DNA from 3 places in the Paraburkholderia sp. MM5496-R1 genome. Region 2 is predicted to be linked to each of the others. Evidence: riboswitches for the same ligand, from Rfam matches in the RefSeq annotation. Region 2 holds a riboswitch; each other region holds the start of a gene.
The links. Region 2 has a riboswitch for cobalamin ahead of OKW38_RS11390 (TonB-dependent receptor). Riboswitches for the same ligand answer to the same signal wherever they lie in the genome.
Positions count from the first base shown of each region.

Region 1: linked by a shared signal. The riboswitch ahead of cobA (uroporphyrinogen-III C-methyltransferase) and the one ahead of OKW38_RS11390 (TonB-dependent receptor) in region 2 are both predicted to bind cobalamin.
Region 3: linked by a shared signal. The riboswitch ahead of OKW38_RS15320 (TonB-dependent receptor domain-containing protein) and the one ahead of OKW38_RS11390 (TonB-dependent receptor) in region 2 are both predicted to bind cobalamin.

Region 1 is NZ_JBNDLT010000003.1:2,429,327-2,433,747, reverse strand. Features, by position in the region: gene cobN (cobaltochelatase subunit CobN) at 1-374, opposite strand, end outside; gene cobW (cobalamin biosynthesis protein CobW) at 389-1,480, opposite strand; cobalamin riboswitch at 1,683-1,960, opposite strand; cobalamin riboswitch at 2,041-2,298, shown strand; partial or broken gene cobA (uroporphyrinogen-III C-methyltransferase) at 2,494-3,231, shown strand; gene OKW38_RS37360 (cobalamin biosynthesis protein) at 3,235-3,741, shown strand; gene cobO (cob(I)yrinic acid a,c-diamide adenosyltransferase) at 3,738-4,340, shown strand; gene OKW38_RS37350 (cobyrinate a,c-diamide synthase) at 4,344-4,421, shown strand, end outside.
Region 2 is NZ_JBNDLT010000002.1:962,464-966,884, reverse strand. Features, by position in the region: partial or broken gene hisI (phosphoribosyl-AMP cyclohydrolase) at 1-347, opposite strand, end outside; gene OKW38_RS11415 (hypothetical protein) at 394-618, opposite strand; gene OKW38_RS11410 (Fur family transcriptional regulator) at 737-1,264, opposite strand; gene OKW38_RS11405 (hypothetical protein) at 1,306-1,692, opposite strand; gene OKW38_RS11400 (hypothetical protein) at 1,669-1,971, shown strand; partial or broken gene OKW38_RS11395 (SET domain-containing protein-lysine N-methyltransferase) at 2,019-2,177, opposite strand; cobalamin riboswitch at 2,444-2,587, shown strand; gene OKW38_RS11390 (TonB-dependent receptor) at 2,862-4,421, shown strand, end outside.
Region 3 is NZ_JBNDLT010000002.1:1,822,047-1,826,467, reverse strand. Features, by position in the region: gene OKW38_RS15340 (EVE domain-containing protein) at 210-668, opposite strand; RNA gene ssrS (6S RNA) at 810-991, opposite strand; gene OKW38_RS15330 (cell division protein ZapA) at 1,058-1,372, opposite strand; gene OKW38_RS15325 (ATPase) at 1,369-1,728, opposite strand; cobalamin riboswitch at 1,949-2,213, shown strand; gene OKW38_RS15320 (TonB-dependent receptor domain-containing protein) at 2,304-4,232, shown strand; gene OKW38_RS15315 (FecCD family ABC transporter permease) at 4,272-4,421, shown strand, end outside.

The DNA.
Region 1 (4,421 bases), on a different contig from region 2:
AGGTTCGGGTCTTCCTGCAGATCGCCGGAAAACATCGCGAGTGTTTGCTGTTTGCGCTGCGCGAGCGCGACCACCTGCTCGATGCCGTACGGCCAATACGTTTCGCCGCCGAGATGATCGACGACGACCACGCGCGCATGCTGCAACACGTCGTCCAGATAGAAATCGACCGAGGCAGGCTGACGCAGATACGTGACGTTCGCGAGCCGCACGCTCGGAAAGCCGTCGCCGAGACGCGGCACCACGCTCGCGAGCAGCGACAGCGTGGTGTCGGCGGAACTGAGCACGACGATCTCGGCGGGCTGCTGATCGATGCGGATCACGCCCTGCGTATCGTCGACGAAGCCGCCCGGCGTCGTGCGCAGCAGATGCATGCTGGTGCGCCCGTTTATGCCGTCGCGTTCGACGTCGCGCCGAGCGCCGCGTCGAACGCCTGTTGCAGCGCGTGCTGGTCGAGGTCTGCGCCGATCAGCACGAAGCGGCTCAACGCGCCGTCGCCATTTTCACCCGCTTGCCAGCGCCGGTCGAAGTAGCTCTCGAAGCGCCGGCCCACGCCCTGGATCACGAGACGCATCGCCGCGCCCTGCAGTGCCGCGAAGCCTTTGACACGGTAAATCGTGTGGGATTCGACGAGCGTCTGCAAGGCGGCGAGCGCCGCGTCGCGCGACGGTACGGATGCCTGCACGACGACCGAATCGAATTCATCGTGGTGATGATCGGGGTCGTCGGCGGAACCGTGGTGGTCATGACGCAGGTGGATCGTCTCTTCCGACGCCGCTTCGAGGCCCAGCAGCGTATGCAGGTCGAGCCGCCCCTGCTGCGCGCGCACGATCTTCACCTGCGGCGCAATCTCCGCGCGGATCGCGGCTTCGACCTCGTGCTGCCGCGCGTCGTCGATCAGATCGGTCTTGTTCAGAATCACCAGGTCGGCCGCCGACAACTGGTCTTCGAACAGCTCGTGCAGCGGCGACTCGTGATCGAGATTCGGATCGGCCTTGCGCTGCGCATCGACGGCGAGCGGGTTATCGGCGAACTGGCCGCTCGCGGCGGCCGGGCCGTCCACCACCGTCACCACCGCGTCGACCGTGAAGCCATTGCGGATCTGCGGCCAGTTGAACGCCTGCACGAGCGGCTTCGGCAACGCCAGGCCCGACGTTTCGATCAGCACGTGATCGAATTCATCGCGGCGCTCCGCGAGCTTTTCCATCACCGGGAAAAATTCTTCCTGCACGGTGCAGCACAAACAACCGTTCGCGAGTTCATACAATTGCCCTTCGGTCTCGACGCCGTTTTCATCGCAACCGATGCCGCAGCCCCTGAGGATTTCGCCGTCGATGCCGAGCTCGCCGAACTCGTTGACGATCACCGCGATGCGCTTGCCGCCCGCATGCTGAAGAATGTGCCGCAGCAGCGTGGTTTTGCCGCTGCCGAGAAAGCCCGTGACGATCGTGACGGGGATCTTGCGCAATTGAGTTTGCATCGTGAGGTCCATCCCTTGGCGTTGATCGGTATGCCGGAAAGTCCGCGCGTGGGTCCGCGTCGGCTGGCGAATGGAGCGAATGAAGCACGCGCAGCAGTACCAGCGATCACCAGACACGGGGACGAACGACGGCATTGCCGCGACAACGGAAATACAGAAAGCGGAACTGAGGTCATGAACGCGCCGCCGCATCCCCGCGGCGGTCGTTCTGCTTCGTTGGGCCGGTATCCGGGCTGGCGAAAGCGCCGCTTCCCCTTCCCGGCCGAGTGGTTTCTCGTCCAGTGGTGAAATGTCCACGCGAGCTTGCGCGAGGACATCGAAGCCGGCACTGCGGTGCCCGGCTATCAAGCCGGAACCGCTTTTCGCTTACCGTTGCGGGGACAGCACAGGTTAGCCGCTCCAGAGCAGGTGGCTCCCTGTTTCCCGTTTAACTGCATGCGCACGAGCGCGCACGCGAGCACCCAAAGTGCGTGCGAGTGTAGGCCCGCGGACTTGCGCAGTCAAGCAACGCACAGAGCCGGAAAGCGCCGCCGTGGCTTATCCGGCAAGGCGCCATGTGCTATCGTATGCGCGCGTTTGGTGCCCGCACATGCGCTCGCGTGTGCAGTTAAACGGGAAACAGGCAGCGCCTCGCGCGTTCAACCTGTGCTGTCCCCGCAACGGTAAGCGACCTGCGGCGCGCGATTCGATTCGCCTTCGATTCCGCCGTGCCGCGCATGCGTTTTTTGATGCCACTGTCCCGCGAATCGCAACCGGGACGGGAAGGCGAAGCGCATGAGGCCGCCAGCCCGGATACCGGCCAGACGCGGAGGCGGTGCCGCATTGCATCCGTGCATCACGTGGCGCCGCCGGCCGCCGGAATCCGCGGGGAACGGATGTGAAGGCGTAGCAGCGCGGCATCGCGCGTGCCCGGATTCGCAGTTGCGCATGACCTCTATATTCACCGCCGCGCGCGCTGTCGCACGCCGCGTCTCTTCTTCCATCACCGCATGGCGCGCGCCATGCACGCCGCGATGACGCGCGCCTGGCTGATCGGCGCCGGTCCCGGCGACGTCGAACTGATCACGCTGAAGGCCACCCGCGCGCTCGCGCAGGCCGATGTCGTGCTCGTCGACGATCTGGTGAATCCCGACGTGCTGCAGTTCGCGCGCACCGACGCGCAAGTCGTGTACGTCGGCAAGCGCGGCGGCCATCCGTCGACGCCGCAAGCCGACATCGTCGCGCAAATGCTCGGGCATCTGCGCGCGGGGCGCAGCGTCGCGCGGCTCAAGGGCGGCGATCCGTTCGTGTTCGGCCGCGGCGGCGAAGAGTTGCAGGCGCTGCAGGCCGCGGGTATCGAAGTCGACGTGATCAACGGCATCACGGCCGGCATCGCGGCGCCCGCGGCGCTCGGTATCGCGGTCACGCATCGTGATCACGCGCAGGGCGTCGTGTTCGTCACCGGCCACGGCGCCGGCAGTGGCGAACCGGACTGGGCCGCGCTCGCCGCGACGCACATGACGCTGGTGATCTATATGGGCATGCGCCGGCTCGGCGAGATCGCCCGCGCATTGCTCGCGGCCGGCATGTCCGCCGACACGCCGTGCGCGGCGATCGTGTCGGCGACGCGGCCTGAGCAGCGTCATGTGCTCGCGCCGCTTCGCGAGTTCGCCGAGGCGGTGGCGCGCGCGGGGCTCGGCTCGCCGGCGATCGTCGTGATCGGCGCTGTGGCGTCGCTCGCACTGGCGCGTGATGCGGCCAAACGCGACGCCGGCATTGCTCACGAACTGGCAGCGAGCGCGACACGACACGGACTCGCACGCGCGATCAAAACGCTGAGCGTCGGCATCGGTTGCCGCTTGCACAGCAAAGCCGCTGAGATCGAAGCCGCCGTGCGCGCAGCGCTCGGATCGAATGCCTTCGAGCAGATCCGCGCCATCGCGACGATCGACACCAAAGCCAACGAAGCCGGTCTGCTCGAATTCTGCTCACGTCATCAGCTGCCGCTGCAACTGTTCAGCCGCGAGCAGATCGCCGCGGTACCGGTCGCGTCGCCGTCGGCGGCGGCACACGCGCAGCTCGGTGTCGATGGTGTGTGCGAGCCGTGCGCGCTGCTGGCGGCAACGGCGCCGGACTCCACCACAACCGCACAAAACGTGCGTCTAATCGTACGCAAGACCGCGCACGCCGGCATCACGGTGGCGATCGCAGCGGCGAACAATGCTGCCCTTAGCGACGCGCCCCCATCCCATCCCGCCCCTCAAAACCAGGACCCTCGATGAAAACCGATCCGGAATCGCATCAACGCATGACCGAACGCCGCCGCGAAGGCCACGAAAAGAAGCAGGCCGGCGCGACCGTCGAAAAAGGCCTGCTGATCGTCAACACCGGCACCGGCAAGGGCAAGAGCACGGCCGCGTTCGGCATGGCCGTGCGGGTGCTCGGCCACGGCATGCGGCTCGGCGTCGTGCAGTTCATCAAGGGCGCGCTGCATACGTCGGAGCGCGATTTCCTCGGCGCGATCGCGCAATGCGATTTCGTCACGATGGGCGACGGCTACACGTGGAACACGCAGAACCGCGAGGCCGACATGGCGACCGCGCGCAAAGGCTGGAACGAAGCGCGGCGGATGATCGAAAGCGGCGACTACCAGATGGTGATCCTCGACGAGCTGAACACCGTGCTGAAGTACGAATACCTGCCGCTCGACGAAGTGCTCGCGGTGATCAACGCGCGTGCGCCGATGTTGCACGTCGTCGTGACCGGACGCCATGCGCCGGACGCGCTGATCGAAGCCGCCGACCTCGTCACCGAAATGCGCGCGATCAAGCATCCGTATCGCGAGCAAGGTGTGAAGGCGCAGCGCGGCGTGGAGTTCTGAGCGATGTCGGCGTTTCCCAACGGGGCTTCGTCCGGGGCGCCCCCCAAAGGGACTTCCTTCGGGGCGTCCCCCCAGGGGACT
Region 2 (4,421 bases):
TCCGTGAACCGCAAGGTTGCTTCGGGCAGGTCAACCGCGCGGTAAAAACAGCTGCGATAACCGACGTGGCAACTCGCGCCCCTGCCCGCCACCTCGACGCGAATCCACAGCGCGTCCTGGTCGTCGTCGATGCGCATCTCGACTACGCGCTGGGTCAGTCCGCTCGTCGCACCCTTGGACCAGAGCGTCTGGCGGCTGCGGCTCCAGTAGTGGGCGATACCGGTCTCGATCGTCCGCGCAAGGGCTTCCCGGTTCATATAGCCGACCATCAGGACGTCGTCCCGGCCCGCATCACTGACGACGCAGGGAATCAGTCCATCAGGGCCAAATCTGGGCGAGAGCGAGCGACCTTCCTCGACTTCGGTGACGGATGTTTATGTCACACCCGATGCATCATGCCCGAAGTGACGTGTTTTCCAGCGCGGCAGCAAACCAGCCCAGCACCCTTTGCAGGTGCACTTCGCCGTAGAGCCGCGCAAACCGCTGTGTCTCGGCATTGTCGGGGTCGCCGAGTACGGCCAGCCGTGCCTGGATGAACGCCGGCGTCAGCGTGATGCCGCACTCGTGCTCAATGCAGTGCTGCCAGTCATCGAAGCTCTGGGGAATCGGCGAGGTCATGGGTACGGCGGGCGCCAGCGGAAAATCCCATGGTAGCAGGGTTGGTTATTAATGCAACAAAGTGGCGTTAATAACCTGATTTCGGACCCGCCGAATCAGGTGCAACGATCCTGCGTGCTCACACGCCGTGGGTCGAGCAGTCGCGGCAGGTACCGTGAATCGTGACGGCAGAGTTCGTGCTATGAACGCCGCGGCGGCTAAGCTTGCGCTCTATCCGGGCGAGCACACCGGCCAGTTCCGGATCTTCCGGAAGCGCAGAAATGTTGTGGCAATGATCGCACTCGAAATAACCAGTGGAGGTCTCGTGCTCTGCGATTGCATGGCGCCAGGCCCGGTCAGATCCCTGGATTCGGGTGAGCAGGCCAACGGCAGTTAGCCGGTCGAGGATCCGGTAGAGGGTCACGCGATCCACTTTTCCCGCGCCTGTAGCGGCGCCCAGATCGCGGGCGAGTTCTTCGTGCGAACGGGGCTGTTCGGCGCCCTCCAGGCGTTCGAGCACGGCAACGGTAAGCGCGGTGGAGCGCAGCCCCGCCTCGCGCAGGCGCGATGGCCAGTCGGTAGGAGCGTGTGGTGGATGTTTGCGCGGAGAGTGGCGGGTAGGCATGGATGACCGTGGATGCAACTGTCCAATGATGGAATGATACATCGTTCCGCGCGGGCAAGGCCACGCGTGTCGTATGGTCGTCGTCATGGACCTGGCGGCATGCCCTGGTCGAACAGCGGTTGCAGGCCATCCTCCGCAGCGATGGCCATCGGACGCCCGACTGCCGTCTGCCGGCCGCCTGCCCAGCGCTCGAGCCGGTACAACGCGCCGAAGGCGAAGGACGGCGGTTGCATTCCGGCACCGAACACAGCCTCGCCACCGCGTCGCATGCTGTCCGCGAGCCATGACATCAGGCGCAGGTGATAGGGGTTGCGGGCAATTTCACCATGGTGACAGGTCAACGCCTCGATCATGGTCGCGACGCTTGAGCTGTCGAGTTCGACGAGGGTATTGGGCTGCTCCAGGGTGCCCCAGAATTCTGTCTGCGCAAGCCAGACGGCGTGTGCATGTTGCTGAAGGGCGTCATGCACGAGCCAGTGGACACCGATGTGCGTCGCAGAGCCATCACGCTCGTGCGGGCAGAAGACGATGCGCGGCCGATAGTCGTCGAACAGCGCGGCGAGGCGGTCGATGTCACGGGCCCAGCCTGCCGGGTCGGCGCGGCGACGCGCTGGCGTGACCGGCTGGCGACCGTCGAGGGCTGGATCGAGCAGCGCAAAATCAAGCCGGGTACAGGCATGGCACAGCTCGTTCCATCGTTCACTGCGGCGGCATGGAGGTACACGCGCAGGATCCCCTGGCGGTCGTAGTCTTCAACCGCCTCGCAGTTCGGTGCGCAACGATGATCGATCCAGCGGGCGGCGTTCCCGCCGGTGCCCGCATCAATGCAGTAGCGGCCGTCACCGTCACCCAGCGCAAACAGAAAGGTGTGGAACGGGTCTTCGGCGTTGACGGGATGCTGGCGTCGTGCTGCCGCGTGGGTAATGCGCGCCCCCCTGTATTCGATGATGCGCATGCCGCGCGGAATGTCGGCAACGGCAAAGACACCCTTGCCATGGATGGGACTGCGTCGGATCTGGATCAGGCGGGGCATGAATGCAGGAATGTATGCGGTGAAGCAGACTCAAGTATAGCGTTCCCTTTTCTAATTATCGCAACTGTGTTGCGTTTACGATGCGGGTTAGATATCGTTCTGCCGGAATCGCGGGCGATCCGACCGCTGGCGCGATGACCCGGACGTGAAGCGGGCAGCCTGCACGGGCAGGCATGCGCTAGCCAGGCCGGGGCGCGGGGGAATTGAGTGTGCGATCGATTAGAATTGCGCACGCAAAGCCCGGAAGCTGGTGCAAATCCAGCGCGGTCGCGCCACTGTGACCGGTTTCCTGAAACCGGGAGTCAGACCTGGGCCTTGTCTTCCTTCACCTGTCATGGGGCGCGAAACCCCAGGAGAACCGCCATGACCTGCATCGTCAGTGTCCACCGGGCATCGGCTGCCCGTTGCTTCCTCTTTTTCTCCCGTCGTCTGTGTTGACCCGGTAAGTTTCGCCGGTCAGTACGGCATGCCTGGTTCGTGTTTCCGGCAATCGTGCGGCGTTTCACTGCGTCGATGACATGGTGGATCGGCACGTGTGTCGAGCGCATAACAAACAGGCGCACCGCATACGGTAGCGCCAGAGAAAAAAGAAAAGAGAGCAGGACAATGAAGAAAATCTCGATCCTTTCGCCGTCGCGAACGCAGCGACGCCGCAGCCGTCAGCTCACAGCAGGGATGCTCGGCTGCGCGTGGCTGATCGGCTCGTCGTCCGCGTTTGCTGATGACGGCAGCGGCCCGGCGGCAGACAGCACGCAATCTGCGCAGGAGCCGGCACAGACGCTGCCGGCTGTTAAGGTCCAGGCATCGGGCCATACGGATACACCGGACCTGAGCACGCCGATCCGTACCGGCAGCCGGCTTGGACTGTCGAGCCTCGATACGCCGGCGAGCGTCGAGACGCTCACCGGTGAGCAGATTCAGGTGCGCGGCGACACCACGGTCAACGAGGCCATTACGCGTGCGGCCGGCTTTGCCACCGACGCGGCACCCGGCAATGGCGGCACGTCGGTCTCGGTGCGCGGCTTCAGCGGGCCAAAGTCGATCACGACGCTCTATGACGGCACGCGCATGTATCCTGGCGCAGGCACGGTGACCTTTCCGTTCGATACGTGGTCGGTCGACCGGATCGAGGTGCTGCGCGGTCCGGCGTCGGTGCTCTACGGTGAGGGTGGCATCGGCGGCGTGATCAACGTCGTGCCGAAGGCGCCGCAGCGCGACTACGCGACCACGGTCCAGCTCGGCGCGGGCGCCTATGGCGAGAAGCGCGTGGCGCTCGATACGACGGGCGCGCTCGGGCCCATGCTGTCATACCGCTTTTACGTGAGCGACGACCGCTCGAACGGCTGGGTACCGCGCGGCGATTCGCATACCACGGCGCTCGGCGGCGCATTGCGGCTCGACGTCGATCCGACCTTGTCATTCACACTCGACTACGACTACGGCCGCCAGAAGCCGGCGCGCTATTTCGGGATTCCGGTGCTCGACGGTGCGCTCAATCCGGCGTTCCGCTACCAGAACTACAACGTCGCCGATTCCGCGATCTCCTATTACGACCAGTGGACGCGGCTGAACGCGAAGTGGCACGCCATGCCTGGCATCACGGTGCGCAACCAGCTCTATTATTTGCTGACCAACCGCCACTGGCACGATAGCGAGAGCTACGCCCTGCAGCCGGATGGCGATGTGTTGCGCAGCGATTACATCGAGATCCTCCATCATCAGCGGCAGATCGGCGACCAGCTCGACACGACGATCGACGGGCGTGCATGGGGCCATCAGAACCGGCTGGTCGTCGGCGCGGACTTCAATGTGATCTCGTTTGTCGATACAAGCAATTCACCATACGGCGGCTCGTCGATCGTGCCGGCATTCGGTTTCGATCCGGGCGTGTTCGACAGTCCCGATTCGACCGTGCCCGCGTTTCGCACCGTCACGCATCAGGCGTCCCTTTTTGCAGAGGACCGGTTCGAGCTGACCGAGCGGCTCGCGTGGGTGAGTGGCCTGCGTTACGACCATATCGACTTGCATCGCGAGACGTTCGCGACTGCCACGACTGCGGCGGCGTCGTTCGACAGGACGTTCGCCCATACAGGATGGCGCACGGGCCTTGTGTTCTCGCTCACGCCGGCACTGTCCGTGTACGGTCAGTACACGACCGGCACCGAC
Region 3 (4,421 bases), 860 kb from region 2:
GACGCGAGCGCCGGGTAGTGGCGCGCGGTTTGACGGATGCGCTGGTGAATGCATCGGCTTGCCGTCGAGCGGCCGGTTCGAGTTCACGCTTTCGTCGACCGATTAGGCGCGTTTTACCGACGCTTGGTTCCCCAATTAGTGCTTCGCCGCCGCATCGGAAACGATGACCTGGATGCGATCACGACAGGTGCCGCGTCGCGCGTTCGCCCTTAAACCAGCTGTTTAGTGATGAAGCGCCATTCGGCTTCGGTCACCGGCGTGATCGACAGGCGATTGCCTTTGGCGAGCACGCGCATGTCCTGCAATTCGGCATGCTCGCGCAGCGCGGCAAGCGGAATCAGCCCGATTTTCTTCTTGAACACGACGTCGACGAGCATCCAGCGCGGCGTTTCCGGCGACGATTTCGCGTCGTAGTACGGACTCTTTTTATCGAACTGCGTAGGGTCCGGATACGCGGTCGACGAGACCTCCGCGATGCCCGCGATGCCGGGCTCCGGACAGCTCGAATGATAGAAGAGCACGCCGTCGCCGACCTGCATCACGTCGCGCATGAAGTTGCGCGCCTGATAGTTGCGTACGCCGGTCCACGGCAAGGTGCGATGTGGTGCGTTGGCGAGGTCGTCGATGCTTGCTTCGTCCGGTTCGGACTTCATCAGCCAGTAGCGCATGAATCGGAGTGAGCGTGTGAGATTGAACGAAGCGCAACAACAGCAGGCGCGTACGGAAAAGCCCCTGAAAAAGGCGCTCAAACGAAAAAACGACGACCAAAGAAAAACGGCATCGAACCGAAGTCCGATGCCGTTCCAGATAAGGTCCCCGCCTTAGCCGCTAGGCCGGCATCCTGAACCGAGGGTTCAGAATTGGTCGCAGTTAGCAACACTTCGGGTACATCAGACTGAGTGACGCGCACACCCGTGCTACAAATTTCCGCAACCGTGCACATGGCATTGGTTCAAGGAATGTATGACCTTGGCGAACCAGGCAGGGAAGCTAAACCGATGAAGCTACAACCCAAACCGTTCAACACGTGACCGATTCGAAACCGGCCCACTACTGCTTACTGCAAGCTGTACTGCTCGATCACAGTACCTAGCTGTTCGTTCATTTGCTGCATTGTACGCCGGATTTCTTCAGCGGGAAATGCTTCTCCGTGTCGCACGCTGCTTTGCAGCTTAAGCAGTTCCGATGCCAGCGACAGCGCAGCCATCACCGCGATGCGATCGGTGCCGCGCACGTTGCTGCCGCTGCGGATTTTCTTCATCTCGGCGTCGACGCGCGCGACCGCCTCGAGCAGCGCGCCTTCCGTTTCCGGCGAGCAGGCGAGACGATAGGGTACTTCGAGAATCGATACTTCGATCTGCTTGGTGGTCATGCGCTTTCTCCGTGTCGGCTCACGTCGCTTTCCGCTTCCTCGTGTCCGGGCTGGGCGGACTCGAGCAGATCGAGCTGGTTATCCGGTTCGCTGCTCGCGCGTGCGCGCGGCAATTTTTCGAGAATGGCATTCAGGCGCACCTGAGCGTCGTCGATCTTGGCGGACAGCGCGTCGCGTTCCGCCTGCAGTGCGTCGCGCTCTTCGCGCAATTGCGCGAGTTCCGCATGCGTGGCTTGCACTTCGGCACGCGTTTGCGCGAGCTGCTCTTCGAGCGCGAGCCGCGCTTCGTTGTGGCGCTGGCTGATCGCAATCAGCTTGCCGATGTTCTGGGAGAGTGATTCGAGTTCGGTGAGCATGTGCTGCGTCCTCTAAAGACATCGCATTTTAGCGCGGAATATTACAGGTTCCGACAATTGTCTCGTTTCGAGACGTAACAGCATCGCTACGTGCAGGTTCGTTGCGTGTCGTGTCGTCGACCATAAGGTAAAAAACCGGTAATCCATCGGACAATAACCTGCATTCAACAGAACCGATTGCGCTCCGGTTGACCTTTCTTGACGCCCCGCGAGGCCGCTCGTAAACTTCCCGCACTCTGGTGCCCGCGCGCGCTTCTCGGCGCGCGCAGTTAAACGGGAAGCAGGACGCGCGCGGTGCCAAAACCGGATGCGCGAACCTGCGCTGCCCCCGCAACGGTAAGCGACCGCATGTGATGTGCTCATGCAGGTCGGTCCTGGTCGCAAGGTTGGAAGTTCAACGTGCGAGTGTGCCACTGCGCGTCACGCGTGGGAAGGCGGGATCGATGTGTCGTAGCCCGGATACCGGCCAGAAAAGAGGGACGTCCCCCGCGAAAACGTTGAACAAGGGGACGCCTCGTGACGCGTCGGCCTGCGGGGAAGCAGGCCGCGCACGCTATCCACAGGAATGTCATCCCATGCTGTCCCCCATCGCCCGCGCAACGCTGCTCGCGTTCGCGAGCCTGCCGCTCGTCGTGCATGCGCAAAGCGCCGAGCCCGCGTCTTCGTCCGCGACGGATGCAACCGCTGCGAGCGCCGCAAACGTTGCCGACGCGGCCAATCTCACTTCCACCGATGCGTCGGGCAACGTGCTGTCGCCGATCGTCGTGACCGCGCAACGCGGACCGCAAGCGTTGCGCGATGCGATCCCGCAGACCACGCAGTTCGATCAGCAGGACATCGCCGACACGACCGCGACCGATCTGCCCGGCCTGCTGCAACTCGCGCCAGGCGCGCAAATCTCGCGCACGGGTGGCCCCGGTTCGACCACGAGCCTCTTTCTGCGCGGCGCATCGTCGACGCAATCGCTGCTGCTGATCGACGGCGTGCGCGTCGATTCGGTGAGTCTCGGCTCAGCTCAACTCGCGCAGATTCCGCTCGATCAGGTCGATCACGTCGAAGTGGTGAACGGCAACGTGTCGGCGTTGTATGGCTCGGGCGCGATCGGCGGCGTCGTGCAGGTGTTCACGAAAGACGGCGGCGATCATCCGCCGCGTTTCAATTTTTCGGTCGGCTACGGCAGCTATCGCACGCAGACGCAAACGGCCGGCGTGAACGGCGCGCTCGATCAGGACGGCCGCACGACTTTCAATATTTCGCTCGCGCGCACGAAGGACGACGGCTTTTCGTCGCTCAATCCGCTCGAGGCGCCGAACGCGAATCCGAACGCAAACGGCAATCTGAACGAGAGCATCAGCGCGTCGCTGCGTCACAAGTTCACCGACAGGTGGGACGCGGGCGTCAGCTACTTCCAGTCGAACAACGACAACAGCTACGACAATGCGTACGGCGAGCCCACCGATCTGAACAATCTCTATAGCAAGGTGCGTCAGGTGTCGGTATTCGCGAACGGCAAGCTGACCGACTGGTGGACCACCCACGTCACGCTCGCCGAGGGCGACGACCGCAGCGTGTCGAACACCAATGGCATCTACAACGGCCGCTTCGATACCGACAATCGCCAGTACACGTGGCAGAACGATTTCGCGCTCGCCGCGAACCAGAAGCTGCAACTCGGCTACGAGCATCTCGACCAGACGCTCGACTCCGACACGTTCGCCGCGCCCGACCGTCACGTCGATTCGGTCTTCGCGGGCTACAGCGCGCGCTTCGGCCGCAACCAGATTCAGGCCAACGTGCGACGCGACCAGTACTCCGATTTCGGTGGAGCGAACAGTTACTATCTCGGCTACGGATTCGACATCACGTCGCGCTGGAAGGTAACCGCAAGCTATTCGGATGCGTTCCGCGCGCCGAGCTTCGACGATCTGTACTATCCGATCAGCGGCAACCCGTCGATCCAGCCCGAGCGCAGTCATTCGGTCGAAGCCGGTTTGCAGTACGCGACCGATGCGCTCGGCGTGATGCGACTGAACGCATTCCAGACGCGCTATACGAATCTGATCGACTACGTGCAGACGATCCCCGGCATCTACCTCGCGGAGAACGTCGGCCGTGCGAAGGTGCAGGGACTCGAGGGATCGTGGAGCGGTCATGTCGGCAAGACCGACGTGCGCGCAACGGTGACGCTGCAGAACCCGCTCGATCTCGACAACGGTACCGACCTCGTGCGGCGCGCGCGTCGGTTCGGGTCGTTCGCGGTGAACCGCAGCATCGGTGGCTGGCGGGTTGGCGGCGAGTGGATCGTCAGCGGTCCGCGCACCGATAGCACCGGCAACCTCGGCGGTTATGGCATCGTGAATCTGTCGGCGCGCTACAACGTCACCAAAGCTTGGTACGTCAGTGCGCAAATCGACAATCTGTTCAACAAGGATTATGAAACGGCCTACTCGTATAACTCGCCGCGACGCGGTGCGTATCTCACGCTCGGCTGGCAGCAGCAGTGACGCGCGCGCCGGGGTGGCCGCATGCGTGAGCGCACGCGGATGAGTCGCGCGTCCGCTTCGCTGCGTGCCGCGATGGCGACGCCGCGCCCGATGAACGCGAAACGCGCGGCCGCGATCTGGCTCGGCCTCGCGTTCGCCGCCATCGCGGTGCTCGGCGCCTCGCTGGTGCTTGGCAGCGTGCCGCTCGCG